DNA from 4 places in the Vibrio tasmaniensis genome. Region 2 is predicted to be linked to each of the others. Evidence: predicted binding sites of a transcription regulator. Region 2 holds the regulator's gene; each other region holds the start of a gene.
The links. The regulator CRP, encoded in region 2, controls carbon source genes, mostly activating them, when cyclic AMP is high. The targets are predictions, from matches to a motif close to TGTGANNNNNNTCACA.

Region 1: a site for CRP is predicted at 4,608-4,623, ahead of cdd (cytidine deaminase). Genes of this name have one in related genera too.
Region 3: a site for CRP is predicted at 4,397-4,412, ahead of mlc (sugar metabolism global transcriptional regulator Mlc). Genes of this name have one in related genera too.
Region 4: a site for CRP is predicted at 2,583-2,598, ahead of deoD (purine-nucleoside phosphorylase). Genes of this name have one in related genera too.

Annotation. Positions count from the first base shown of each region.
Region 1 is NZ_AP025510.1:1,444,603-1,452,014, forward strand. Features, by position in the region: gene ihfA (integration host factor subunit alpha) at 1-117, shown strand, start outside; gene OCV44_RS06600 (RelA/SpoT domain-containing protein) at 390-1,166, opposite strand; gene OCV44_RS06605 (thiopurine S-methyltransferase) at 1,490-2,143, shown strand; gene purT (formate-dependent phosphoribosylglycinamide formyltransferase) at 2,274-3,449, opposite strand; gene cdd (cytidine deaminase) at 3,616-4,503, opposite strand; gene OCV44_RS06620 (LrgB family protein) at 4,789-5,466, opposite strand; gene OCV44_RS06625 (CidA/LrgA family protein) at 5,469-5,840, opposite strand; gene sbcB (exodeoxyribonuclease I) at 5,866-7,290, opposite strand.
Region 2 is NZ_AP025510.1:306,985-314,396, reverse strand. Features, by position in the region: gene kefG (glutathione-regulated potassium-efflux system ancillary protein KefG) at 1-7, opposite strand, end outside; gene OCV44_RS01385 (ABC transporter ATP-binding protein) at 182-2,104, shown strand; gene OCV44_RS01380 (TIGR02444 family protein) at 2,101-2,571, shown strand; gene OCV44_RS01375 (hydrolase) at 2,843-3,850, shown strand; gene OCV44_RS01370 (YheU family protein) at 3,947-4,159, shown strand; gene OCV44_RS01365 (phosphoribulokinase) at 4,237-5,106, shown strand; gene crp (cAMP-activated global transcriptional regulator CRP) at 5,348-5,980, shown strand; gene OCV44_RS01355 (DUF1338 domain-containing protein) at 6,158-6,949, opposite strand; gene astD (succinylglutamate-semialdehyde dehydrogenase) at 7,206-7,412, opposite strand, start outside.
Region 3 is NZ_AP025510.1:1,111,797-1,119,208, reverse strand. Features, by position in the region: gene OCV44_RS05300 (error-prone DNA polymerase) at 1-1,686, shown strand, start outside; gene OCV44_RS05295 (chemotaxis protein CheV) at 1,996-2,937, opposite strand; gene mlc (sugar metabolism global transcriptional regulator Mlc) at 3,104-4,321, opposite strand; gene pyk (pyruvate kinase) at 4,641-6,089, shown strand; gene OCV44_RS05280 (patatin-like phospholipase family protein) at 6,269-7,412, opposite strand, start outside.
Region 4 is NZ_AP025511.1:449,602-457,013, reverse strand. Features, by position in the region: gene OCV44_RS16405 (hypothetical protein) at 1-21, opposite strand, end outside; gene OCV44_RS16400 (IS1 family transposase) at 207-1,676, opposite strand; gene deoD (purine-nucleoside phosphorylase) at 1,757-2,467, opposite strand; gene OCV44_RS16390 (L,D-transpeptidase family protein) at 2,812-3,807, shown strand; gene OCV44_RS16385 (Lpp/OprI family alanine-zipper lipoprotein) at 3,921-4,187, opposite strand; gene OCV44_RS16380 (DEAD/DEAH box helicase) at 4,549-5,880, shown strand; gene OCV44_RS16375 (SGNH/GDSL hydrolase family protein) at 6,049-7,296, opposite strand.

The DNA of each region.
Region 1 (7,412 bases), 1.1 Mb from region 2:
CCTGGTCGTAACCCGAAAACTGGTGAAGACATTCCGATTTCTGCTCGACGTGTTGTTACTTTTAGACCGGGACAAAAATTAAAAGCCCGAGTCGAAAATATTAAAATCGAGAAGTAGCCAAGCAATAGACCACGCCAAGCGTGGTCTTTTTGTATCTGCGTTTTATGCATCATTTGCTGACTTCCTTGTCACTAGTTTCTCATAGTGGTGTCACCTAACTCTCTTTTCTTAGCTGTCCTCTCCTGTTTTTATCACCATTAGTGACATCTCTATATTTTGCTTTCTGATAGCAATTAAGCAATGAAGTAATGAAAGCAACGCGAGAACGCTAATAAAAAGAAAGGGCTGCGATTATGCAGCCCTTTGTCGTTCTTGTTTATGATAAGCGGTTAAGCCGCTTTAATGTGCGTTGTAATGTACGGTTGCCATGCTTGTTGGTAGAGCTCTAAAGATTGGCGTCTTAGGCTATTGATTTGTGCCGCTTCGATATCGTTGATTGGGCGATGTTCTGCAATTGCGTGACGCTCAATGCCTTGGATGATTTCGTAGAGTTCGTGCTCAGGGCCACTTTTCACATCAGCAATCGCTTTTAAGTGAAGTTGAACCTCTGCAATGATGTTGGTCTTTGGCAAACGAACCAACAAGTTAAGGTCACGGTAGCCAGAATCGGCTGGTGATTTAAACTTGTTTTTCAGCTTAACAACGTCTGCTTCACGGCTTAGCGCTTCGTAAACTTCAACCAAGCTTTCTACATCGTTCGCGATGATAGTTGCACGGGCTAAGTCGGTAATTTTTGTCACATCACCATCAAGCTCAAGGGCGATTTTTTCTTCTGCACGAGCTTGAGATTTAACGCCAGCAAATAGCACTTCAGAATTGGTGAGTAGGGCAGTACTTTTACAGATAGTTTCTAGTTCAGCTTGGCCTTGATGCGCCTTGCTGTACAGAATATCGAAGTCGGTGTAAGGCTGAGTCGGGCGTGAGTCGAAGGCTTTGATGCCGTAGAGGCCGCTCAAACTATGACGGAATACATTTGATGAAACTTGGTTTTGCGCAGGAGTGCGCGTTTGATCAGTCGAACTTGTTGAAACAGGTGCTGCTGCGAATGCAGGCGCTCGGCTCAATACCAATAGCATTAGGGCCGTCGTGCGGAGAAATACACTCATTCAAACTCCAAAATACAAGGTTACAAAAACGGGAAGTCAAAAGGGGTAACCAGTAACGCATAAGAGTAAAAACAGTTTAACTAAACTCACTATATATTAAATGGGGCTAGCTAAGACAGAAACCAACTCTAACGTTTAATATTGCTTTAAAATGTGAAGATATAGACAAATAATCCAACCGTTAGTTCCGCAATTATCAGAACTTTGAACTTAGCCAGTTTCTGATTTTATCGAAACCAATGTGGTACTTTAAACCAAGCTAAGGTTGCTCTTACCTCTCTATACTGTACCCTTGCATTATGACTGTTTAACATGAACGAAAGATGAATAATCCTGAATTTTGGCACAATAAATGGGCAGCCAACCAAATTGGTTTCCACCTTGAAGATGTAAATCCACTTCTGATTAAATTTTGGGAAAAGACGGAGCCTAGTTACGAGAAGAGTGTGTTTGTGCCTCTTTGTGGCAAAAGTGAAGACCTGATTTGGCTAGCGACCAAGCATGAAGAGGTTCAAGGTGTCGAATTAAGCCAGATCGCGGTTCGCGCATTTTTTGCAGAGCACCTTTACACCCCGACTGTGACTCAAATCAGTGGTCAGCACGAGTTGTACCAATTCGATGAGCTTAACGTTTACACGGGTGATTATTTCACCGCGCCCATTCGGCCAGTCGACATCATTTATGATCGAGCTTCTTTGGTGGCTTTACCTGCTGAGATACGCGTGCAATATGTAGAGCGTTTGAAGCAACTGTTAAAGCCTGGCGGCAAGATCTTGTTGGTTACATTGGATTACGACCAAAGCGAGATGGCCGGGCCTCCGTTTAGCGTACCTAAGTTAGAAATCGATCAGTTGTTCGCGGGATACAAAATCACATTGTTGAATCAAGATATCGCAGACGATGAACATCCGAAGATTGCTAAGAAAGGTTTGTCTCGATTCAGTGAAGAAGTGTATTTGATTGAGTCTGACGCTTAAGTTCAGTGAGCTTTCAAGCGAAAAGACCGCTCAAATAAAAAAGAAGACACCAACAACAAGACGGGCTCGATAGCCCGTCTTTTTTATTGTTCAAATCTGAAGTTGTGATTGTTCAGAATGAAATCGCTGGTTAGTAAATTACTTTTACTTTAGAAGCACTCTCAATTGCATCTTCAATCGCTGTCTCGGTGCTGTTACGACGAGTAAGCGCCACACCTAAACGACGGCGACCATCGATATCAGGTTTACCAAACAGGCGAACTTGCGTTTGTGGTGCGTCTAGAGCCTCTGTAAGACCTTCAAAACGAATGTTGTTCGAAGTGCCTTGACCTAAGATAACCGCAGATGCACATGGGCCGTATTGCGTGATTGATTTGATTGGCATACCCGTAAACGCGCGTACGTGTAGTGCAAATTCCGATGAATCTTGAGACATCAATGTTACTAAGCCAGTATCGTGTGGGCGAGGGGACACTTCGTTGAAGATAACGTGATCGCCTTTAACAAACAGCTCTACGCCGAAAATACCGTGACCACCTAGTGCGTTAACTACTTGTTCAGCCGTGTATTGAGCAGCTTTAAGTGCGTTGTCTGACATCACTTGTGGCTGCCATGATTCACGGTAATCACCATCTTCTTGACGGTGGCCGATTGGTGCACAGAAATGAACGCCGTCGACTGCGCGAACGGTTAGAAGCGTGATTTCGTAATCAAAATCGATGAAGCCTTCAACGATCACACGACCGGCACCAGTACGACCACCTTCTTGTGCGTAGTCCCAAGACTTCTGAATGTCTTCTTGTGTTTTGATAACACTTTGGCCTTTACCTGAAGAACTCATTACTGGCTTAACAACGCAAGGCATGCCCACGAATTCAATAGCGGCAGCAAAGTCTTCAAAGGTGTCTGCAAAGCGATAAGGAGAAGTGCTCAATTTTAGCTCTTCAGCAGCTAGGCGACGGATACCTTCGCGGTTCATCGTTAGCTTCGTCGCATTTGCAGTGGGAACGACATTTAAGCCTTGTGCTTCTAGCTCTACCAACTTGCTGGTGGCAATAGCTTCAATTTCAGGAACCACATAATCTGGCTTTTCTAGTTCAATGATCGCTTGAAGTGCATCACCGTCTAACATGTCTAAAACATGGCTACGATGCGCAACTTGCATCGCTGGTGCGTCTGCGTAACGGTCACATGCAATAACTTCCAAGCCTAAACGTTGGCACTCGATAGCAACTTCTTTACCGAGTTCACCTGAACCTAATAGAAGCACACGAGTAGCATTTTCACGAGTAGCAGTACCAAACATAGAAATTCCTTCCGATCTTTTGAACGATTGATTGAAAACGGGGTGATCATACTTATTTCAATGATAAAAGCAAACGTTTGCGCGGTTGTTGCGTTAATTACAGGCATAAAAAAAGCAGCTCTGTAAAATGGAGCTGCTTCTTTAAAACTTTGTTAATTATATGTACTTAGATTGCTAAGTAAGTCACTGGTATGTCGGGATTAATCGCTTCCAACGTAGACTGCGTATCCGCTAGGTGACTGATGCTACCTTCGGCAATTTCAACCAAGGCGGCACTTTCAATTTGTTCAAAATCGAAGCTAGCCAGTTTAAGTTGAATCAACGCCACTTGTAGAGGTGGTAGGCTAGGGTTGAACGCTGCGTTTTCTGCGTAAGCACCCGTGAAAATCTCACCTGACGTCAGTTGTAGTGAAACACCACTTAGGTTTTTGGTGTAAGGAGCATGGCTGCGGTTTAGTGCTGCTAGTGCTTCTACAACAATAGGCGTTGTTTCTTCAGTCGTGTGCTGATGATCAAGCTTAGTCATTAGGCCAGTCGTCACACCTAAATCAGCAGGGCCGAACGAGTCTGGCAGGTATTCTTGCAGAGACATTTCATCACGTTGTGGAAGCTGAACTTTAAGCTCTTTCGCAGTGGTCAGTTCGTTCATGAACTGACGACAGTGACCACAGGGGCTGAAATTGATCGTGATATCGGAGATACCTTGTTCGCCTTTCATCCAAGCATGGCTGATTGCAGATTGCTCAGCGTGAACGGTTTGACCAAGTTGAGCACCAGCGATTTCAAGGTTTGCACCAAAATACAGAGTGCCAGACAAACCACGTACGATTGCACCAACATAAAAGTCAGATAACGGCGCGTAAGAATACGCAGCGGCAAAAGGAAGTAGCGCAATACGTAGCTCGTCATCCGCTAAACCACTTGCTTGCAGTAGGCTAGCAAATTGTTCTGGAGACAATGTCGCGTCAAAGTTGTCTGCTAATACGATGTCACTCAAAAGTGCTTTGATTGCTGTTGGAGCACTTTCCAGCGCCAGGGTAATACGACTGTTCATGTTGAATCCTTAATTGACCTTAGGCTTTAAGTTTATGCAATACTCAGGAATTTTCTGTGACAAATATCACTATTATATTGTTGCTGTTACATTGACTTGCATAGTTAGAGTGAGGTCACACTTGAAATCGATTGCAATAGCTATTTTTGCAGTTGATATCGCACTTATCGCCCGTAATAGAGCGTAACTAGTCTGCTATTACTAACTAAATGTGAGAAAAAAGCCCAAGCAGGCACTGAAATCAACAGTATTCTGGTTGGGCTGAATCGTGTGATGAGGTTTTAGTTAAGAATAGAACCAAACCACGAGCGAAAATATACTCGGAGCAATGATTGAGGTAATGACGCCACAAAGCACAAGCGCTAGAGAGCTGAATGCAGCATCTTCCTGATTCTTTTCAGCGCATGTCGCAGTACCTAAAGCGTGAGACACAGTACCCATGGTTAAACCACGTGCGATAGGGTTTTTAATGCCAATGAGATTGTAGATTGGGTAAGCAAAGATTGCCCCAAATAGACCAACAATCAATACCAGTATTGCCGCAATCGCTGCTTCACCACCTAAATGGCTAGACACTTCCATAGCAATTGGCGTGGTGACTGACTTGCCTAATAAACTCGCAATCAAACTTAAGTCCGCTTTAAAAGCCACGGCGATTAATGCTGTCGTTGTCATCGACATCACACTGCCTAGCGTGCAAGCGAAGGTAATGATTCGCCAGTTTGCTCTGATTTGAGGTAGCTGTTCGTAAAGCGGGTAAGCAAGGGCAACAACCGCAGGCTGCAGCATGTAGGTAATCCATGTGTTGTCTGCATAGTAAGTCTCAAACGGTACTTTGAAGAACGTGAGTATCGGAATGATGATACCAATACTGATTAGTAGGGGATTACACAGCGGTGAGTTTACTTTTTTACTGACCCAGCGAGCAAACAGGAATACCACGATGGTGAGTAGAATCCACATGATCAGTTACCTCTCGATAGCAAGCGGTCTAAGAACCATGATAAGGACACCAACACCAGTAACGTGCCGCCAACGGCGCTTGCCATAATTGGCAATGCGTTCGCGATGAGCATGTCGAAGTGATCCATCAACCCAACACTGATCGGAACAAACAGTAAGATCATTAGGCGGATAATCAAGCTTGCACCGGGTTGTACCCAGTGCGAAGGGACAATACCAATCACCATGGCGGCAAACAGAATCAACATGCCAAAAATACTGCCTGGGATTGAGGTATCCAAAAAGTGCTGTAACGCGTTACCTGCTGTAAGTGCACCTATGATTAAGGTGAAGGAGATTAAGCAGTAAACCAGCTGGATCAATCTTTCTTTCAAAGTGTTACGTCTCTTGATAATGGAATTAGCTAGCTAACTTTTCTACGTATTGATAAACCGCCTTCAAGATAGCCATTTTCTTCTCGTCGCTTTCATGTTCGTGCGCGAGGTTTTCAAGGTTGAGCATGTACTCTTCTAAACGGCATTCATAAAACTCTCGACAATGGTTCGCCCATTTCAATTGCTCAGCTTCGTCGAGTGTCCATGGGAAGTTACGCGCACGGTAACGGAACAGTAACGGTTTAATACGTTCGTCGCTGAAGGTGATATCCAAAGCGGCCAAGTTATTTGGGTCAGTTTCGCGAATGATGTTCATCGCTGTTTTATCAGCAGGTGAAAAGAAACCGTCGTAAAGGTGTGTATCAACATCATCACTCTTCTCGTACTCTCGTTCTTGTGAGTACAGGCCGATCAGTTTTTCGCGGATCTCTGGGTGTTCGCGCAGCAGTGCCAAGTTCTTCAAGCATTGTTGGCGATCGATACCGATTGTTTCGGCATTTTCAGCCGTCAGCGTTTTGGCTGGAGCAAGGATAGGGCACTTGTTCAGTTGGACCAATTTGATTGGCACAGGGAGCTCGTCTTCACCCAGTTCACTGCGTTTGGTGTAAAGCCTTTCTCTGAGTTCATCAGCGTCCAGCTCTAATAATGGGCTTGGATCTTTCGCTAAATCAACCACGATAACCGCATTTTGATTGGTTGGGTGCCAAGCCATAGGCACAACCCAGCTTGTGTAGTTGCAGTCACGGCCAAACATGCCCGAAACGTGCATCAATGGCGTCATGTTTACAATATCAACCAGGTCATTCAGCTTGCGCTTATGACGCATATTGTAAAGGTAATCGAACATCTTAGGTTGTGCTGATTTCAGCTTCTTCGCTAACTCGATGGTCGCAATAACATCGGCCATCGCATCGTGCGCGTTCTCATGTTCGATGCCGTTTGCCACAGATAGGTGTTCCAGTTTGAAGCTTGGATAACCTTCTTCGTTCTCTGGCCAAACAATGCCTTCAGGGCGCAGTGCGTGAACAGCGCGCATTACATCGAGTAGATCCCAACGAGAGTTGCCGTTCTGCCAGCTCCACGCATATGGGTCGATGAAGTTTCGGTAACAGGTGTAACGCGTTACTTCGTCATCGAATCTAATACTGTTGTAGCCAAGGCTTGTGGTGTTTGGTTTCGCTAACTCAGCATGAATCTTAGCGATAAATTCTGGCTCAGGGAGACCTTGTGAAGCCGCTTTCTGTGGTGTGATACGGGTTATCAACACAGCTTCAGGCGCAGGGAGGTAATCAGCAGGAGGTTGGCAATAGATAACCAGAGGCTCTCCAATAACATTGAAATCTTGGTCGGTACGAACACCCGCAAACTGACTCGGACGGTCTTTTGCTGGGCTAACGCCCCACGTTTCGTAATCGAAAAAGAAGTAGGTCGGCTGATTATCTGAACTCATTGAATTTCCTGAACAGCAAGCGCGGAGCGTTTACTGTGGCTGAAGGTTAGTTTTGTTCAGTATCTGATAGTATGCGGTACACGTGCAACCCAGATCACAAATAAATTGTCGGAAAACGGTGC
Region 2 (7,412 bases):
TACTCATTCCTTTGAAACATTCCTTTGAAGGCTAAACGGTGGCAAGGCCACAAGAATTTAAGCAAAAGTTACTAATATGTTATTGGCATAATAACGCAAATTGCATTGTGATCGACTTTTATCTGGTTTCAGCCTACTATGCAGGCGTCTGTTCACCTCTAATTTCTATGCTATTTCAATTATGATTACTTTCTCTGATATTCAATTGCTACGCGGCGGTAAGCCACTCCTCGACCAAGCGTCTGCCACTTTTCAGCCTGGCGACAAGATCGGTTTGGTTGGCAAAAATGGCTGTGGTAAATCTACGCTGTTCGCCCTAATTAAGGACGAGCTGTCTATTGATGCGGGCTCATTCAGTAAACCAGCCCATTGGGAAATGGCTTGGGTTGCTCAAGAAACACCAGCATTAGAAAGAACAGCCATTGAATACGTAATTGATGGCGACCGCGAATACCGTGGCCTTGAAGATCAACTAGAGAAAGCTGAACAAGCCGACAACGGTACATTGGTAGCAGAGATCCACGGCAAGATTGAAACCATTGGTGGTTACAGCATCAAAGCACGTGCCGCCGAGTTATTGGATGGCCTAGGATTTCGCCAAGAACAAATGACATGGAACCTAACCCAGTTCTCGGGTGGTTGGCGTATGCGTTTGAACCTAGCGCAAGCCCTACTGTGTCGCAGTGATCTACTGCTACTCGATGAACCTACCAACCACTTGGATTTAGACGCAGTAATGTGGCTAGAACGTTGGTTACAAAACTACCCAGGAACGCTAGTGCTTATCTCGCACGATAGGGACTTCTTAGATCCTATCGTCAACCGCATCGTGCACGTTGAAAATCAACAGCTCAATGAGTATACGGGTAACTACTCATCGTTCGAAACCCAACGAGCGCAAAAGCTAATTCTGCAACAAGCGATGTACCAAAAGCAGCAGAAACAGATGTCTCACATGCAGAGCTACATTGACCGTTTCCGTTATAAAGCCTCAAAGGCTCGCCAAGCGCAAAGCCGTATTAAAGCGCTGGAGAAAATGGAACAAGTGCTGCCCGCTCAGTTTGATAACCCATTCAGCTTTGAGTTTAGAGAACCAGACGCGCTGCCGAACCCAATCATGATGATGGATGAAGTATCAGCGGGCTACGATGACAACCTGATTCTAGAAAAGATTCGCTTGAATCTAGTACCGGGCAGTCGTATCGGCCTACTGGGTCGAAACGGTGCAGGTAAATCAACGCTGATTAAACTGCTTTCAGGCGAACTGAAACAGCAAGGTGGAGAGCTGAGCTATTCGCAAGGCGTTAAGATGGGTTACTTCGCTCAGCACCAATTAGAGACGCTGCACCCAGAAGAAACACCGCTGCAACACATGATGCAGATTGCCCCTAAACACACAGAGCAACAACTGCGTGACTACTTAGGTAGCTTTGGCTTCCAAGGTGAAAAAGCCCTCGACAAGGTTGCACCATTCTCTGGTGGTGAAAAAGCACGTTTGGTATTAGCGCTACTGGTATGGCAAAAACCAAACCTGTTGCTACTCGATGAACCAACTAACCACTTGGATCTCGACATGCGTCAGGCGCTGACGTTTGCGTTGCAGACGTTTGAAGGAGCGATGGTTATCGTATCGCACGACCGTTACCTACTTCGTGCCACTACTGATGATTTATACCTTGTACACGACCGTCAAGTTGCACCGTTTGATGGTGATCTAAGCGATTACTACAAGTGGCTAACCGAACAACAGAAAGTTGAGCGCAAAGAAGCACAAGCATTGGCACCAGCAAAAGACGGCGCCAACAGTGCAGCAGCGAAAAAAGAGCAAAAACGTAAAGAAGCCGAGTTCCGTAAACTGACGGCACCACTGCGTAAAAAGCTAACTCAATTTGAAAAGCAAATGGATAAGCTGACGCTATCTCTCGAAGAAGCTGAGCAAGAATTATCCGACACTTCACTGTATGAAGCTGAAAATAAGGCTAAACTGAATAAAGTACTCGCTCTACAAGCGAGCAGTAAGTCACAGCTAGAAGAAGTTGAAATGGATTGGATGTCCACTCAAGAAGAGCTTGAGCAGATGGAACTGGATATGGATAGCTTATGAGCCCAGAGCACGCCCCAATATCACTAACACTGGAACGACTATGGCAATTTAGCCTTCAGTATTACAGTGTGCGCGGTGTTAAGGATGCGTGCTTAGCTTTGCAAAACCAATTCCATGGCAACGTCAATCTACTGCTGCTTCTCAAATGGCTTGATGAGCAGCAACTCTCTTTTGCTGAGGAAGAGTGGCACAAGGTTCAACAATGCTTAAGTCGCTCTGAAACCTTGCTCCATAGTTATCGGGAGCTGCGCAAACACCTCAAAGCACACGTTGTCGATTCTCTCTACCGTGAAGCACTCCAATTTGAGCTGCAGCTTGAAAAGCAACAACAGTCCGACCTCGTCGATTGCATTAAGTCTCTTCAACTTACTGCGAACCAACAATCACCGCTCGCTTTACAGTACTGTCGTTTATTAGGGGCGGAAAATCTCTACGCCGCTTTTTCTGAACCAGCACCACAGCCCTAACGCATTCCCTTTTCCTTTTATTCAATCAAGCTCCAAGCTTACTTGGGACTATCGCTCTTCGTGCTCACGCGATGGTGACTCGGATTATTAGCAAGATATAGAGCTTAACCTCTATAATATTCAACCAGTTACCCATAACCTGTTTTGTAACCCATATAAGTGAAACTCTTGCGCTTATGACGAGAATCAACCAAGCTCAAATAAAAACGTGGGCCTTTCACTACAAGCTCAACACTTTATCAAAGCCCATAAAAGAAGCATGGACTGTTTTATGACAATATTTACCGCAGCGGCCGGTCTCTCTAATCCGCACTTACAAACCTTAGTGCCACGGTTTATTAGAAAGCAGGCGCTGTTTGCCCCTCACTGGCAAACCTTAGAAACTCCCGACGGCGATTTCCTAGACCTTGCATGGAGTGAATCGCCTGATGGTGACAACTCGACTAATGACAATCCAAGCTCTGACAAACTAAGTAACAAGCCGATATTCGTTCTATTCCACGGATTAGAAGGGAGCTTTGAGAGCCCTTACGCCAACGGGCTGATGAATGCCTTTGCTAAAGATGGTTGGCTATCAGTGATGATGCACTTTAGAGGTTGCAGCGGAAAACCAAATCGCTTGGCTCGTGCATACCATTCAGGTGAAGTCGAAGATGCGCGCTTTTTCCTAAGGCATCTGCACGCGCAGTTTCCCAACAATCCTAAGGTTGCGGTTGGCATATCTTTAGGTGGAAACATGCTGGCGAACTATTTGGCTGAGTACGCGGACGATCCTCTACTTTCGGCGGCAACGATAGTTTCTGCACCTTTTGACTTAGCGTGTTGTTCTAGTCGCATTGAGCAGGGCTTTTCCAAGCTCTATAAAAAGTACCTGCTCAATTCTTTGAAATCGAATGCGTTGAAGAAACATAAGCTACTGCAAGAGAAGATTGGCATCTCTGCGGAAAGCATCAGGAAGATCGACAAGCTGTACGAGTTTGATGAACGAATCACTGCGCCTCTGCACGGGTTCAAGAATGCACAAGACTATTACGCGCAATGCTCAGCATTGCCTAAATTGAATCGGATTAAGCTTCCCACACAAATCATTCATGCCAAGGACGATCCTTTCATGACTGATGATGTGATTCCAAAGTTCGTTCTGCCCGATAATATCGATTATCGACTGTTCCAGAAAGGCGGCCATGTCGGGTTCATTACGGGTAGCACACTCAAGCCTAGATTTTGGTTAGAAGAAGCATTACCCGCCTACTATGAAAGTATCCAAGATTCGGCATAATGACCGAGCCTTATTAAATAGAAGTGAAAATATTACTAAGCTCATTCATTTCTACATCAATAAACCTATCCATGAACATAAAAGAGAGAAGTATTTATGATCATCCCATGGCAAGACATTGCGCCAGAGACACTGGAAAACCTCATTAAAGAATTCGTGCTGCGTGAAGGTACAGACTACGGTGACATAGAAGTTTCACTGCAAAACAAAATTGACCAAGTGAAACATCAATTAGCCTCAGGAGAAGTGAGTATCGTGTTTTCTGAGCTGCATGAAACCGTTGATATTCAAGTCACAAAACGCTTCTAGGCTGCGCTCATAAAGGAGCCGTGTTATAGTGGTAAACGATTGCTAACAAGTAAGTTACTCAAAAGACAAGGGTTGTCATGTCCGCTAAACATCCAATTATTGCGGTGACGGGTTCATCTGGAGCCGGCACCACCACTACCTCAGAAGCCTTCCGAAAAATGTTCAATATGATGGACGTAAAGGCTGCTTGGGTTGAAGGAGACAGCTTCCATCGCTTCACTCGCCCAGAGATGGACGTCGAGATCCGTAAGGCGCGCGAGCAAGGTAAGCACATCAGCTACTTTGGCCCACAAGCTAACGATTTTGGTGCATTAGAAGAGTTCTTCCGTCAATACGGTAATGAAGGTACGGGCAAAGTCCGCAGCTACCTACACACCTTTGATGAAGCCGTGCCTTATAATCAAATGCCCGGCACCTTCACACCATGGCAAGAGATCCCTGAAAATTCCGATGTGATGTTTTACGAAGGCCTACACGGCGGTGTGGTAGATGGGGACATCAATGTTTCTCAACACGTCGATTTGCTTATCGGCATGGTGCCTATCGTAAACCTAGAATGGATCCAAAAATTCGTTCGTGACACACGCGATCGTGGTCATTCTCGCGAAGCAGTAATGGACTCAATTGTTCGCTCGATGGATGATTACCTTAACTACATTACTCCTCAGTTTTCGCGTACTCACATCAACTTTCAGCGTGTTCCAACGGTAGACACATCAAACCCTCTCAATGCTAAAGGGATCCCAAGTTTAGATGAAAGCTTCGTTGTTATACGCTTACGCGGCATCAAAAACGTCGATTTCCCTTATCTTCTGGCTATGATTGATGGCTCATTTATGTCGCGCCACAACACGCTTGTAGTACCTGGCGGCAAGATGAGTTTTGCTATGGAGCTCATTGTAAGGCCTATCCTGCAACAACTTATAGAAACCGGGAAAATAGGCTAACAAAACAACATTCTGGTTGATTACTTTTCATACCGTGATCATGTGCACAATTTTGCGTAAAAAATCGTAGCTTGGTCACGATTAAAATCAAGAAATAGTACCTGAAAAAGGATACTATTCTTAAACGAAACACAAGATAGCTTGCAGCACTCAACGAGTGCTCTTATCCTAGCTAGGTCAATTCAGGCTTAGCTAAAATATGGAAAGCGGCAAGCATACCCTGCAGAGGAAGTAAGATATTATGGTTCTAGGTAAACCCCAAACCGATCCAACATTAGAGTGGTTCCTTTCACACTGTCATATTCATAAGTACCCTTCAAAAAGTACTTTGATTCATGCTGGTGAAAAGGCAGAAACCTTGTACTACATCGTTAAAGGTTCTGTGGCAGTTCTTATCAAAGACGAAGAAGGTAAGGAAATGATTCTTTCTTACCTAAACCAAGGCGACTTCATCGGTGAGCTTGGCTTGTTCGAAGAAGACCAAGAGCGTACTGCATGGGTTCGTGCAAAATCTCCTTGTGAAGTAGCTGAGATTTCTTTCAAGAAATTCCGTCAACTTATCCAAGTGAACCCAGATATCCTAATGCGCCTTTCAGCGCAAATGGCAAACCGTCTACAAGTAACTAGCCAAAAGGTTGGTGACTTAGCGTTCCTTGACGTAACAGGTCGTATCGCTCAAACGCTACTAAACCTAGCGAAACAGCCAGATGCAATGACTCACCCTGACGGCATGCAAATCAAGATCACTCGTCAAGAGATTGGCCAGATCGTTGGTTGTTCTCGTGAGACAGTTGGTCGTATCTTGAAGATGCTAGAAGAGCAGAACCTAATTTCTGCACACGGTAAGACTATCGTGGTATACGGCACTCGTTAATCTCGATTAACTGAGCCAAAAATTTGAAAGCCACCAAATGCGAATTTGGTGGCTTTTTTGTTTTCTAAAGATCTACAAAGAAAATACGAATGAAACACCTACAGCTTCCAAGCGAAAATACTCTCAAAGCGAAGCCTATCTGAATCTCTAGATCAAAGCCCGTACTCGTATCTTCCTTTAACCGTTAGTGCTTTCGAAGATCTTATCCGCCGATGCGGCCACAAAACCTGTATAAAGCTCACCGTTGGCCATCGCATAACGCTTAGCGAACTCATAGAAGCCTCCAGGAATCATCTCATTGCCTTCAACAAATGAAACTGGGACTTTGTCTGCCATTGTAGATGATTGCTCTAATAAGACCTCTGGAGAGCCTTTAACTTGACCACCAGATGCATTGATAGTGAAACCTGAATCTCTCAAATAGTCATTCACAGTCTGTACTTCATCGAACTCATTGAGCTGGTTCACACTCACCGTAAAGTGATTTGCACCGTAACCATGAGCCGCTAGCCAAGACGCGTATTCACTCTCTTTTGCTAGAACTTGGAAATCCGCAAAGCTCAGGTCCCAAAGGCGACCACCAAACAAGAACTCATGACCTTGAAGCTTGCTTGCGTCGACTTGCTCAACCAACTTAGCCACGATCTGTTGCAAGTCACTTGAACACTCTTCGACCTTCAACTCACTAATGAACACTTTCGGTTGGTTTGGGTCTGGGTGCTCGTAATGCTTAGCCACTAGCTTCTTGCTCTCAAATAAGTAATCGCCACACGCCTTGTAACCTAACTCAAGGAAAGGTTTAGCCAATGTTTCAATACCTAGCGGTGCAACATTGAAAGTACGCAGTGCAATGTGATCATTAATCAGAGCTTCGTCTTCTTTCAGCAAGTGATGCACTTTCTCAGCCGATGGGCAAAGCCTGTGAATGTAATCATCCCATAGTGATTTAAAGAGTAGATCGGGCGTCATGGTGACTCCTTGTCAGAGGTTCTAGCAAGCTAGTAATTTGGATTAGAGAGGGAGAGGCTGGACACAGAGTCAGCAGCCATCAGCCTGTGACATACTTTTTTATTATTTTCTTCCGCCCTATCTAGGTGTCGGACGTGATAGAAAAAGGAAGCGATAACACCACTTCCTTATTACACAATTAACCAATGAATCTGTTATTCATGAACCTAGAGCTCATAAGCTTGTGATTCATCAAGTTATAGCTTAAAAGCAAAAACTACAGCTCAATACCTGGGCTAAACGTAGCTGGCAGTTGAGTTTCACCACCTTCCATTGACGCCATTGGGTAAGCACAGTAGTCAGCCGCATAGTAAGCACTTGGGCGTAGGTTGCCTGAAGCACCCGGGCCACCGAATGGTGCATCACCACTTGCGCCTGTTAGTTGGCGGTTACGGTTAACAATGCCCGCACGGATATGGTCAAC
Region 3 (7,412 bases), 800 kb from region 2:
ATCGGCTTTCCACGTCACTTATCTCAGCACGTTGGTGGCTTTGTGATCTCTTCTGGGCCTTTGTATGAATTGGTTCCCGTCGAGAATGCAGCTATGCACGATCGAACTATTATTCAATGGGATAAAGATGATCTTGAAACCTTGGGGCTGCTTAAGGTCGATGTACTTGCACTTGGTATGCTTTCTGCGATTCGTAAGTGTTTCGACCTGATCAAACTCATTCATGGGCGATCACTCACCATCGCTGAGATCACTCGCCTCAAGGACGACCCTCAGGTTTACGGCATGATTCAACGAGCAGACACGGTCGGGATCTTCCAAATTGAATCACGCGCGCAAATGAGCATGCTGCCAAGGCTTAAACCGAAGACTTATTACGACTTGGTGATTCAAATCGCTATCGTTCGTCCTGGGCCTATTCAAGGCGATATGGTTCACCCATTCTTAAAGCGTCGAGATGGTATTGAGCCAATCAGTTACCCATCGAAGGATGTTGAATCAGTACTGTCGCGCACCTTAGGTGTTCCTATCTTCCAAGAGCAAGTGATTAAACTCGCCATGGTTGCCGCAGGGTTCACAGGTGGAGAGGCGGATCAGCTCAGACGCGCCATGGCTGCATGGAAGAAAAATGGCAACGTATTTAAGTTTAAAAACAAACTTATCGAGGGAATGCAAAAACGCGGTTATGAGACAGAGTTTGCCGAACAGATCTTTAAACAGATATGCGGCTTTGGTGAATATGGTTTTCCAGAAAGCCACTCTGCTTCATTTGCGGTGCTAGCCTATTGCTCAGCTTGGTTGAAATGCTACTACCCAGAATGCTTCTATGCTTCCTTGCTCAATAGCCAACCTATGGGGTTTTATAGCCCCTCACAGTTGGTACAAGACGCACAACGACACAATGTGGTAGTTCTTCCGGTATGTGTGAACGCCTCACAAGACAACCACATAGTCGTTGAACATCAGAATGGTTTAGCAATTCGCTTAGGGCTGCGACAAATCAAAGGATTCAGTGAACATGGGATTCAAAGCGTGCTCGCCAATCGTCCACAACCCGGTTATCGCCATCCTAGCCAGGTGAAACAGTTATCGATGAATAAGAAAGATATCGAGCTACTGGCATCGGCCAATGCGCTACATAACGTATCGGGAGACCGCTTCCAGACTCGCTGGGCGATCATGGACTCCGCTTCTGATTTACCTCTGTTTAGCCAAGTCTATGACGATGCTGGGGATGGACATGACGAACATGCACTGCACAAACCCAATGAGATGCAAGATCTACTCGAAGACTTCACCAGTGTCGGAGTTTCATTGAACAAGCACCCAATCACTTTGCTAGAAGAAGCTAACCGACTTGGTCGGTTCACCCATATGAAAGACTTGAAACAACAAAGACACAAATCTATGGTCACGGTTGTTGGATTGGTCACTGGCAAGCAATCTCCCGGAACCGCGGCAGGTGTTACCTTTGTCACATTAGAAGATAACACGGGCAATATTAATGTCGTGGTATGGGGAGCAACCGCGCGCTCTCAACAGCAAGCTTATCTGACAGCCAAAGCGTTAAAAGTACAAGGAATATTAGAAAAGGAAGGCGAAGTTGTGCATGTTATAGCGGGTAAACTCATCGATATTACCGATGAAATTATTGGTTTGAACACCAAATCCCGAGATTTTCATTAACGAATCAAGTTGCCCTCCAAGAAACGCTAGAAACGAAAAAGGGAAGCATCCGCTTCCCTTAAATTCAAGTTGTTGAGTTATACCTCAACGTCCGCTTCCGTACGTCTTTTCTTAAATTCCCTATACAGTAATAAGCTCAAAGTCATGACGACTTTAGACGTTAACCATATCATTCAGAGGAACTACCTTAGATTGTGCGTGAAAAGTTACGTTAGTCGTTGAGCATGTTTTGTTAAAAAACATGCTGTATCAAATACTAGCAAACGTTTTCGCCAAGGTCATTCGAAACAAACCGTACAGCTGCATTAATTACAAAATCTGACGCATTCGCTCTTGAGTCACTTCAACTAAGAGGTCTGGTTGGAATTTAGAAATAAAGCGATTACACCCTACTTTCTCAACCATGGCTTCATTGAAACTACCACTTAATGAAGTATTTAGCGTAATAAACAAATCATGCATTCGAGGATCAGTTCGAACTTCGTGAGTCAGTTTGTAGCCATCCATTTCTGGCATTTCAGCATCAGTGATCATCAATAATATTTCTTGATTGATGTCTTTGCCTTCATCACACCACTTCTTAAGTAAAGTCAGTGCTTCTAAGCCGTCACAACATTCGATAATGTTCAAACCAAGTTGCGACAAGGTGCCTTTGATCTGATTGCGCGCTGTTGAAGAGTCATCAACGATAAGCACATTACGGCCAACCATTTCATTCGCTAACTGCTGATCTAGAACACCGTCAGAAATCGACACATCGTAGTCGATGATCTCCGCTAACACCTTTTCAACATCGATGATCTCAACGATTTTGTGCTGCTCTTCTTCTTGGATGTGCGTGATAGCAGTTAAGTAGTTTGCTCGACCCGTAGTCTTTGGTGGCGGCTGGATTTCTGTCCATGTCGTATTCACGATATTGCGAACTTGTCCAACCAAGAAGCCCTGTACGGTTCGGTTGTATTCGGTAATGATCAAGTTATTTTCTTGAGTCTCATCACGTGATGGTGGGAAACCAATCGCGCTGCGTAAGTCAATAACAGGAACAGATTCACCACGTAAAGAAGCAACACCCGTAATATGATGATGAGAGCCTGGCAAGCGAGTGAGTACAGGCACTTTTAAGACTTCTTTAACTTTAAATACGTTAATCGCAAATAATTGGCGACTATTTAAGCTGAATAACAAGAGTTCCAGACGGTTTTCACCGACGAGTTTAGTTCTCTGATCAACCGAATTTAAAACGCCAGACATACAACACCTTAGTGACTAATAATAACTGTGGCTACAATAGCCTAATTCGATAGGTTAAAGCAAAGCGCAAATACACAGATGCTTAAACTAAGTACAACAAATGCTGTTATACATAGTTTAAGTGTATGGAAAGGATTCAAGGAAGGCTAAAAACGATAAAAAGGGGTTAGCCTTCAATCACTTTCATTAACAATTGGCCATCATATAAAGCTTGTTTAACAAGCGCTGCACCTGGCATGGTGGCTTGTTTATAGAATCGAGATTCCACCAGCTCTAAATCTTGATGGTAAACCGATAAACTTTGCTCTTCGATACACTTTTGAATCGCAGGGTACAACACGCTTTTAGCCTGATTGATAACACCACCAATCAAGACTTTCTCAGGGTTGAAAAGGTTAATCACAATCGCTATCGCGGCACCTAAGTAACGACCTAACTGTTCAATCACTTCAACAGCCAATGGATCGCCATCGGCAGCGGCAGCGCAGATCTGTTCAATAGTGACATCTTCAAACACAGTTAATGACGATGCTTCACCATTAGCCAGCCGCTCTTTCACTTGTTCACGGATCGCCTGAGAACTCGCGACCGTTTCTAAACAGCCATGATTACCACAATGACAAAGCTTGCCTTGTTTATCGATCTGAATATGACCCAGTTCACCGATGTTACCGTGGCGACCTTGCAATACTCGACCGTCAAGAATGATCCCGGCGCCTACACCGTGGTGAATCGAGATAAGAACGGAATTATCGTTGTCTTGAGAGTGACCAAACAACTTCTCTGCTAATGCCCAGGCTCGGGTATCATTGGCAATAAAGACAGGTAGACCTGTTTCTTTGTAGATCTCAGGACCCAACGCTAAATTTTTAACGTTGTAGTGTGGCATCTGCAACACAATCCCCTGCTCAGAATTCACAAGACCCGGTAGCGTAACCGCAATACTTGTTACCCTATCGAGTTGCTCCGCATAAGTTTGGAAAAATTCATCAATTTCATGCAGAAGACGCGCAAGCACATCATCTTGATCACGTTCATGGATATCAATCTTGGTATCGATAAGCACATCGCCGCCCAATTCATGCAGCGCGATCGTCAAGTATCCGCGACCAAGACGCATCGACAGAAACTGCCAACCTTCGTTATTGGTTTGCAGACCGACAGCAGGACGCCCACGAGTTGTGGCTTCTTGAACCGTCGTTTCGTGAATAAGGTGAGCTTCAATGAGTTCACGGGTAATTTTAGTAATACTCGCCGGAGCCAACTCACTTTGCTTGGACAGATCGATACGAGAAATAGGACCTCTAAGGTCAATTAGTTTATATACACGACCAGCATTGACCTGTTTGATATGATCAATATGGCCCGGTTGAGCCATGTACATTTTACGCTCCAGAAATCATCAACGCGGTAATTTTTTTACTTTGCGAAGTAATTGTGAAGTCACTTGGTATATCGCCGTGACCCGTATCACGTATATACATGAATCTTTGTGTATCTAGTCAAATAGTTCGAGAAAAATTCGTACCTACATCGATAAATTGAGACTTAATTTTCTTAATGAAACATCGTTATTGAGCCCTGAATTCAATAATTAGAGACAAATAAAGAAATATCCTCATAGCTCCCAATAAATATTCAATTAATGCATATACTTAATTCAGTCTTTTAAAAGATTACTTGGCCTCACTCTAGGAGTATTCATGACAGCCGAATTAAGAAAAACGAAAATCGTCACAACGCTAGGCCCTTCTACTGATAAAGGTAACGTGCTTGAAGAGATCATCAAAGCCGGTGCCAATGTCGTCCGTATGAACTTCTCTCACGGCACTAGCGACGACCATATACAACGTGCAGAAAACGTCAGAGCAATTGCCAAAAGACTTGGCACTCAAATCGCTATTCTCGGTGACTTACAAGGCCCCAAGATTCGAGTGTCAACATTCAAAGATGGCAAAATCCAACTTGCCGTTGGTGACCAATTTACTCTCGACAGTAGCCTAGGTTTAGGCGAAGGCAACCAACAAGCGGTCGGTCTTGATTATAAAGAATTACCTAACGACGTTTCAGCTAACGACATCTTGTTGCTCGACGATGGTCGTGTGCAGCTAAAAGTAACCAAAGTGGAAGGCTGCCGTGTTCATACAGAAGTCATCATTGGTGGTCCTCTCTCAAATAACAAAGGCATCAACAAGAAAGGCGGCGGCCTTTCCGCAGAAGCGCTGACAGAAAAAGACAAGCGCGACATCGTCACTGCAGCACAAATCAAAGTGGATTACCTCGCGGTGTCTTTCCCGCGCAACGGCGAAGACATGCACTACGCTCGACAGCTCGCACGAGAAGCTGGCTTAGAAGCTCACCTCGTAGCAAAGGTAGAACGAGCAGAGACGGTAGCCACTGTTGAGAACATGGATGACATCATAATGGCCTCAGACGTCGTCATGGTGGCTCGTGGTGACCTCGGAGTGGAAATTGGCGACCCTGAGTTAGTCGGAGTACAAAAACAGCTTATACGCCGTGCTAGAGCGCTTAATCGAACGGTGATCACCGCAACCCAAATGATGGAATCGATGATTTCAGCGCCAATGCCAACCCGAGCCGAAGTCATGGACGTTGCCAATGCGGTACTTGATGGAACAGATGCAGTCATGCTTTCAGGTGAAACAGCTGCAGGTGATTACCCGGTCGAAACCGTAAAATCGATGGCTGAAGTGTGTATTGGTGCTGAGAAAATGGCGGGGATTAACAACCAATCCAATTACCGAATTGATCGCACCTTTGTGACCGCCGAAGAAACCGTTTCAATGGCGACTATCTACTCGGCAAACCATATGGAAGGTATTAAAGGCGTAGTCACTCTCACAGAATCAGGCCGTACTGCACTGATGATGTCTCGCCTAAGTGCTGACATGCCTATCTACGCACTATCTCGTAACGAAGGAACACTTAATCGCTGCACCTTGTACCGAGGTGTAACACCTATCTACTTCGAGACAGAAGCCAAAGACAGTTTTGACATTGCCCTATCTACGCTCACCTGCCTAAAAGAGCAAGAGCATCTTAAGTTTGGCGATCTCGTTATCGTCACTCAAGGCGACATTATGGATGTGGCGGGATCGACCAACTGTATGAGAATCTTGCCTGTCACCTAATGTTTGCCCGTAAGGCGAAACGATTTGCCTAATCTCAAGACAAAAAAGGGTTATCGAACCAAGTTCAATAACCCTTTTTCATTTCAGAACACGACTCACTAACGATCGGCTTAAACAGCACGATCAGCTCACAGCATGCTAACTCATCAACTTCAAATATTACTCATCAACCTCAAGCATTACTTCTCAGCAGCAATGGTTGCCAACTGTGGCATGTGTGAACTGCGGGCATTTTTCGTAGAGGTATAAGTTTCAACAAATCGGTAACCGGCTTCTAAACCCAAATCATAATCGTGCAGTAAATCTTCTTTATTACTCATTAATGAATTGGATTTCAGCGGCTTACTCGGGGCAATTTGCACTACAAAAGCATCGTCTGGTGGGGAGTTCAAAAAATCCTGAGTCAATGAGTAAGTTTGGTAATGCACCATCAGCATATCTGCTAAGCCGGAATCAAACTTATCACCAATTAAATGACTTAATCTATAGATGTCATCCGCCCCGAATAACCATCGACCACCATTCAGTAAATCCAAATGTGACCTGTCGCGCTTCTGTTCTTTTGAGCTGAGAATTTGTTGTTGAAAGAACGAGCTCCAATCGGTTTTCCACTGTTCCACTTTTTGTTGCCAATGGCCTTGAACACTGTCAAAAGATTCGCGGAACCATTCCAGTTCTTCGGCTGATATCGGTTTGGGTGTTTTTAATCGCGTACTGTTAGCTTGAACCTCGACCTCTTCCTCTAACGCTGGCTCAGTTCGGATCACAACAATGGAACGGGCTTGTCTACGCCATGCTTCTTGAACCGGGATACAAGCTGATACACCACCATCCACATAAGAACTGTCGCCAATAAATATTTCATCATTGTACAAACGAGGAATAGCACAGGTTGCAATCATCACTTTGTACCAATCTTCCCCTAATAATGGGAAGTAGTGATCTCGTAAGTCTTTAGAATCCGTGACGGCTGCATAGAAGTGGCGTTCGCCTAGCGTTTGTCGTCCTAAATCCAAATCAAGCTTATATGGGTAAGCCATGATTTGTTCTAAGGCCCATTCTAATCCAAGGTTCTTTCTGTGTCGTATATAAGAAAAGAGATTGAAGAATTCAGGTGATGTTGTGAGGTCGAGAAGGAAAGAACGGCCAAGGCCTTTATCGCGGCACAGATAAGCACACAAATTAAGAGCACCTGCAGAGGTACCAAAAAACTCGTCGAAGGGATCAAAATTTGAAAGAAGAAAGGCATCCAGCACTCCAGAAGTAAAAATACTTCTCTGTCCGCCACCTTGGGCGACCAGTGCTGTTTTTCCAGCAATAAAC
Region 4 (7,412 bases), on a different replicon from region 2:
AAGGTACTGATTTTTGTCCAAGGCTTAGATCCATAATTATCGAACATATTGATAACACAATCATTATAGGAGTGTGATTGAGGATAAGCATCAATTATCTCTCGCTGAGCATAAAGGGGACACGTATCTTTTCCAATTTTGGGTGTTATCTCATGCTTTTGCTTTTAAATCAACGAGTTCTAGAGTGCGCCTCTAGATGTATAATCCTATGAAAGCAATTGCTTAAGGGTTAATGGCTGCTCTGTCACCCCTAAGCGTTGTGCTGCCGTAAGCCCTTCCTTATCTTGGTAGCACAGATTGTGCCAAGATCTAAATATGTCGAGTAATGGAAGAATGCCCCCAGGGCGAAGTTTACGTCTTGGCTCATTGATGAAGCTGTCGAATAACAACTGAAAACGTTGTTGATAGAACTTTGTTTGCTGAATTGAGGCTGTATTAAACCACTGTTTTGGTTCTGGATTATTACCCGTTAGGTAGCAGATACCTTTTTGGTTGTCACCTTGACTCGCGATAGCCCAACGATCGCGCCACCAACTCATATGAACGATGTCGATCTTTTCAAAATTTTGGTCATCTTGCCAACCTGAGTCTTCCTCTACATACATAAGGTCAACATTTTGACTCTGAATGCGTGGCAAGCAAACGCTTAGAGCGGCAGATCTTAGTAATGGATCTTGTGGCATATAGATGGTGACATGCTTTTTCTCATCACACATATCAAGCACGTGTAGGAAGTGAGCATAGGAAGTATAAGGCGGTCGAATCAGAGCGCCCTTCGAAGGGTAACTGAATGTCGTAAGGTTCCCCATCGGGTCCTCTACATTACCTCTCGCAAGAATCACTTGATACTGCTGTTCAATGCGCTCTTTTAGCTTGTCAGACGGCTGAGGTAGTTCTAGATTCGCTTCTGAAGAGTGCTCTTTGGACACAAAGCGTGCAACGTCATCGTAAGGATTGTGATCAGCACTTCCAGATGGTTCTTCATTTTGAGAATAATTGACGTGTTGGCAAAGGATATAGCCAGAGTGTGCCTCGCCGGTCGCTATCCAAACTACACCATTATTGCTTTTCGGTTGTAAGCGCTGGTAGTGAGAAGCGAATTGGTAATCTTTAGCATGGTTGACCCAGCGAGCATCGATCATCGCTAACTTGCGACGACAGCGACTGGCGATATGGTCAACATGATCATAGAAAGTCTTTGGATTGATCTCTAATTTTCTACAAATTTCACGTACGGAATAACCCATGAACAATAAGCCCATGAGGTTCTCTTGAAACTGAAGTTTTTTATTGGATCCCGACCACTTATCAACGAAGGTTGATTGGCAGTCTTTGCATCTGTAACGCTGCCTATCGCCACTGTAGCCGAAGGCATGATAAAGATGTTTGTGGGTATGAACCGATAAGCCAAAGTTATCGCAATCATCATTACGACAAGCAGGGAGCCCGTCGCTGTGAAGTTGTCTTAGGCGATGAAGTTCGCTTAACACTTCACGATTGTTAAGTAAGGGGGGGAAAGCTCCACATTCACGACAAACCATCGCTGGACGCTTAGGGTTTGCGTGTTGCAAAACATACCGTTTTGCATCGCTCAAGCCAAAGTTGTCACACGCCAATGTTTTACAAAAGTTGAGTTGCAAACCATCCGCATCTTTTGGCAGCTTGTCGTTAGACACGATCTCCCCCTCGGGATTATTTGAGCAGCCAAGTGAGCTTGGCTGCGGGGTAACGCTTTTCAATGTATCTGATCAAATCGTTAGATGTTGATTGCAGTCTCTAGAGCAACTTTCATCATGTCGTTGAACGATTTTTGACGGTCTTCAGAGCTTAGTTTCTCACCACGGATGATGTGGTCAGATACTGTTAGGATAGTTAGAGCTTTAGCACCAAGATCCGCAGCAACACCGTAGATACCAGCTGCTTCCATATCAACACCAAGGATGCCTAGCTTTTCCATTTTTTCGAAAAGGTCAGCTTCTGGAGTGTAGAAAAGGTCAGCAGAGAATACGTTACCAACTTTAACTGGAACTTCTTGTGCACGAGCTTGGTTTACAGCTTCTTCTAGAAGACCGAAATCAGCGATAGCAGCGAAGTCATGGTTGTTGAAACGAATGCGGTTTACTTTTGAGTCAGTCGATGCGCCCATACCGATAACAACGTCCATTAGTTTAACGTCGTCACGTACCGCACCACAGCTACCTACGCGAATAACGTTTTTCACGCCGTATTCAGCGATAAGCTCGTGTACGTAGATGCAGCATGATGGAATACCCATACCGTGACCCATTACAGAAACTTTCTTACCTTTGTAAGTGCCTGTGTAACCAAACATGTTGCGAACGTCACAAACTTGCTTCACGTCATCAAGGAAGGTTTCTGCAATGTATTTTGCGCGAAGCGGGTCGCCCGGCATAAGTACAGTTTCTGCGAAATCACCAGCTTGAGCATTAATATGAGGTGTAGCCATGGTCGTTCTCCAAAGTTTTAACGGTAATTATAGGAACAGGATTTATTAATTACCGTTTCTGTTGAATTGAATTCGTTTTGTTGAGGCAATATTAGCGAGTTAAAACGAGGCTCCGTGAGATGTTTGTCACAAATTTGCTCTGCCTTTAAAGTAATATTCATATAGATAACTAAATATGTTGAAAGTTTAGAGGCAATCGATTTTGTATGGTTAAATTTCGCTATGTCTGGAGGGAAAATGATGAATAAAGGCCTGTTGCATATCAGTTTGGAGCAACAATACGTTGTCGCGACGTTTGATCAGCGATAATCTAAACTTTGATAAAAGACAAACCAAGGAATTGTATGTCGTATTGCGCTAACTTGACGCCTTTGCTCGCTATGAAAACACAACTGCGCAAGATCGCTTTGCTTACTGTGAGAAAGACTTTGTTCCCTCTGGTTACAACTCTACTCGTAGGCGCGATGATTCCGTCGTGGGTGTCTGCTGCAACTTTTGAGTTGCCACCAAAAGAAAGTCGCATTGTCGGAAGAATACAACAACATGAAGTGGCTGCGGGCGAAACGTTGGCCATCATTGCTAAGCAATACGATATTGGTTTTCTCTCTTTAATGGCGGCAAACAAAGGCGTCGATCCTTTTCTTCCTGCTGAAGGTTACGTATTAAGTATTCCTAGCCGCTTGATTCTGCCGGATACACCGAGAAAAGGCATTGTGATTAACCTTGCCGAGTTGAGGCTGTACTACTTTGAACCTGAGAAAAATCAGGTGCATGTATTTCCTGTTGGTATTGGTCGAGTGGGGCGAGATACGCCTGAGATGATCACTAAGATAAGCCAAAAAAGACCCAACCCGACCTGGACGCCTCCAAACTCAATTCGTAAAGAGTACTTAGAGAAAGGGATCGAGTTACCAAGAGTCGTTCCTGCTGGGCCGGAAAACCCTCTGGGCGAGTATGCGTTGCGGCTTGCTTATGGCGCTGGTGATTATCTGATACACGGCACCAATAAAGATTTTGGGATTGGCTTGCGAGTCAGCTCCGGCTGTATCCGCATGGAACCTAAAGATATTGAGTGGCTTTTTGCACAGGTTAGTCGTGGTGAGCAAGTCACAATAATCGATGAGCCTATTAAAGTGTCTTTAGAGCCAGATAGAAGTGTGTTTGTTGAAGCTCACGAACCATTGACGCGAAGCGACGGCTCTAAGAAGTTATTGCAAATCCCCGTTGAATTAAAATGGTGGCTTGAAGATGCAGACCTACCAAATTCAAAAGCGAAAGCGGTGATATTTGCTCAAAATGGCGTACCTGTTGAAATTGCACCGCCTGTGATTGAGTTTTAAAAACGAACCATCCCTCAATAAAAAACGCCACCTCTAAAAGAGGTGGCGTTGTCAATTTACTGCATGTATATACGTCTTTTGAAATCTACAGCCTAATTGAGCTTCTATCTCAATTACTTAGTGTAAGACTCAGCAATGTTATCGATACGGTCGTTAGCACGATCCGCTTCTTCTTTTGCTGCCATAGCGGCTGCAGATGCTTCTTGAGCCTTCATTTCAGCGGCAGCTTTGTCACTCTTAAGCGCTTCAACTTCGCTGCTTAGTTCAGCAACTTGGTTAGTCAATTGATCCATTTCTGACATTGCAGCTTTTTCTGGCTCAGAAGAACAACCTGCTAAAATGAAAACTGAGGCTGCAGCTGCGATTAACGTCTTATTCATAAGAACTCCTTGCTTATTTATCATCAAAAGATGCGCTATACATTCTTTATCATATAGTCGCTTCATTAATGATTGTAGCGACTAATTTTTTAACTGCAAAAACAATAACTAAAGAAATTGCTAAATTTTTGAGGTAATTAGCTAAGCATCACGTTCTGTCTCATTTATGAGATGGTGAAGTTAGAATCGATTTTTATCTTATTTGTAAGGCCTATCCCTTTAGTGTCAATGCATACAATATACTAGGCAACTTGAGATATAAGGATAAATTTACTGTGATCTCTATCCTTATAAAGTACTTTCGCGGTATCATGTCACGTTAAATTAATTTTATTCAATACCATCAAGACTGGAGAGTCCTTTGCACTTTAAAGATTTAGGCTTAGACAACCGCTTACTGAAGAACTTAAAACATTACGACTTCAAGAAAGCGACAGAGATCCAATCAAAAGCGATCCCTGTTGCTATTGCCGGTAAGGATCTATTGGCTTCATCAAAAACGGGATCAGGAAAAACGTTGGCGTTTGTGTTGCCGATGATACATAAAGCATTAAAAACAAAAGCGTTTTCTGCTAAAGATCCTCGTGGTGTAATTTTGGCTCCTACTCGTGAGCTAGCGAAGCAAGTTTACGGCGAGCTGCGTAGCATGCTTGGTGGTCTGTCTTACGAAGCGACACTTATTTTGGGTGGTGAAAACTTTAACGACCAAGTTAAAGCTCTGCGTAAGTACCCTCGTTTTATTGTTGCAACTCCAGGTCGTCTTGCGGATCACCTTGAGCACCGTTCACTGTTTTTAGATGGTGTTGAAACGCTAATCCTTGATGAAGCTGACCGTATGCTGGATTTAGGCTTTGCTCCTGAATTACGTCGTATTGCGAATGCAGCTAAACACCGTCGTCGTCAAACGTTGATGTTCTCTGCGACACTTGATCACGCGGAAGTGAACGACATTGCAAATGAAATGCTAGATTCGCCTAAACGCATCTCAGTGGGTGTTTCTAACGAACAGCACCTTGATATCACTCAGAAATTCTACCTTTGTGACCATCTCGATCATAAAGAAGAAATTTTGGATCGTGTTATTGAAGAAGCTGAATACCGTCAGGTGATGATCTTCACAGCAACTCGCGCTGATACCGACCGTCTGACGGAAAAGCTGAACGAGAAGAAGCTTAAAGCGGTTGCTCTAAGTGGTAACCTAAACCAAACGCAACGTAACGCGATCATGAGCCAATTTGAGCGCGCGGTTTACAAGATTTTGGTAACTACTGATGTTGCTTCACGTGGTATTGATATTCCAAACGTAAGCCACGTTATTAACTTTGATATGCCTAAACATACGGAAGAGTACGTGCACCGTGTTGGCCGTACTGGTCGTGCGGGTAACAAAGGTGATGCAATCTCTTTGGTTGGTCCAAAAGACTGGGACAGCTTCAAGCGTGTTGAGCTTTACCTTCAACAAGATCTTACTTTCTCTGTGCTTGAAGGCTTGAAAGGTAAATTCAAAGGCATTAAGCCACGCAAACCTGCTGTTGCTAAAGGCGGTCCTGCGAAGAAGAAAACAAACACTCAAGCTAAGAAAACGCCTAAGAAACCGGTTAAGCGCGATAAGAGCTTCCACAAGAATGTGGCAGTGGGTGATAGCGTGTTTATCCCTAAGAAGAAAGTTGCGCCAAAAACTGACGACGAGTAATCAACTCGCGTGCGTTAGAAGCTAAGGTTTGCTAAAACCGAACTGTATAAAAGCTAACGTAAATAAAAACCGCCGGTGATGGCGGTTTTTTTGTATCTGTACTTTGCTTAAGCTTTAACTTCCGGTATTTACCGGCGGTAATTTATGATACTGAAGAGAGCTTCCTAGCTAGAAATCAAACGTTGAGAACGAGTACGTTAAGATATGGTCTGCGATGTATTTGTGAGTGGCAGTCGTTGGGTGTGTCACTCCCCAGAAGACATAGCTGTCTGATCCGTACTCTGCGCAATCATTAGTTAAGCTGTGACTTTTTAGGTAGTCGGCTGCTGAGCTTCTATTGATATTAAGGCAGGCATCACTCGCGTTTCGAAAGCCATGTTGCTCTGGATTATCGGTAATGCTGGCGAACAACGCACTCGCATCGAACAACACCACGTTTTTACCCATGCTTTGGTAATACTCGGCCTGCGTCTTGATGAATTGATTGAACTCTAGAATCTTGCCACGAACCTTAATTATCTCTTGTTCAGTTGAGTATTTGAATTGAGGGGCTTTGGTTGCATCGGGCAAGGTGAACAGCAGGATATTGTTTGCACCAGATTCCGTTAAGCGGATCAAAGCGCTGCTGAAATCAGCCTTTACATCAGCCACTTCTCGGTTGTAGTTCATAAAATCATTGAGGCCAAACTCTAAAGTAAACAACGAGTTTTCTGGACGGTAGTTTTTGGCGACTTTCATATAGGTTAAGTAAGAGGTGACTTGGTCATATACTCCGGTTAATGCGACGTATTGATTGGTGCCAGCAGCCCCACCTACTGCCCAATTATAAAGAGGGAGGTCTTTTGCTTTTGCTAAATACTCTGTCCAGACTAAACCGTTAGAGAAGTGCCCTAAAAACCATGAGTTAGCGTTCGGGAAAACCCATTGAGAACCGTTAAATAGGTTACCGGTGTCTGAAAGACTATCTCCGAAGGTGACGATACGGTTGATGGTATTCGCTTGGACAACGTTGTCATTTGTCCAAATCGAGTGGTTATAAGAGAAGCGATTGTCTGCGGCAAAGTAAGTGATGTCTGCGACGTCATTTTGGATGTCGAGCGTTTCTTCACAACGCTGCTTGATTTCAGATTGGGGAGCGTCACTGTAGAACATATTTTTGAAGGAAATAGAAGACCACCAATATCCATTGATCGTGTAGTAATCACCATTTTCATTTTTTGCCCATTTCCAGTCGGTGGCTGGAGAGTCATGTGAGGCATCGGTTCGATACCAGCATCGAACATAAGAATAGGTCTCTGAATCTTGTGTACTCAGTACTTGTGCGGATGTAATTGATTCAGGTGTCGGTATTGCATCTTCAGCAGCATAAGCGCCAAAAGGCAGGGTTAACGCGAGTATAAAAGCTGTATTTCTCATCACTGCATTCTCTTGTTGTATTTAGATAAGCCAAACAAACCGTTTTTGCTTGTGACGGTTTTAATAACTGAATTGCTAATAACTGGTATGACCTATATCTAAAACCAATAACTTTC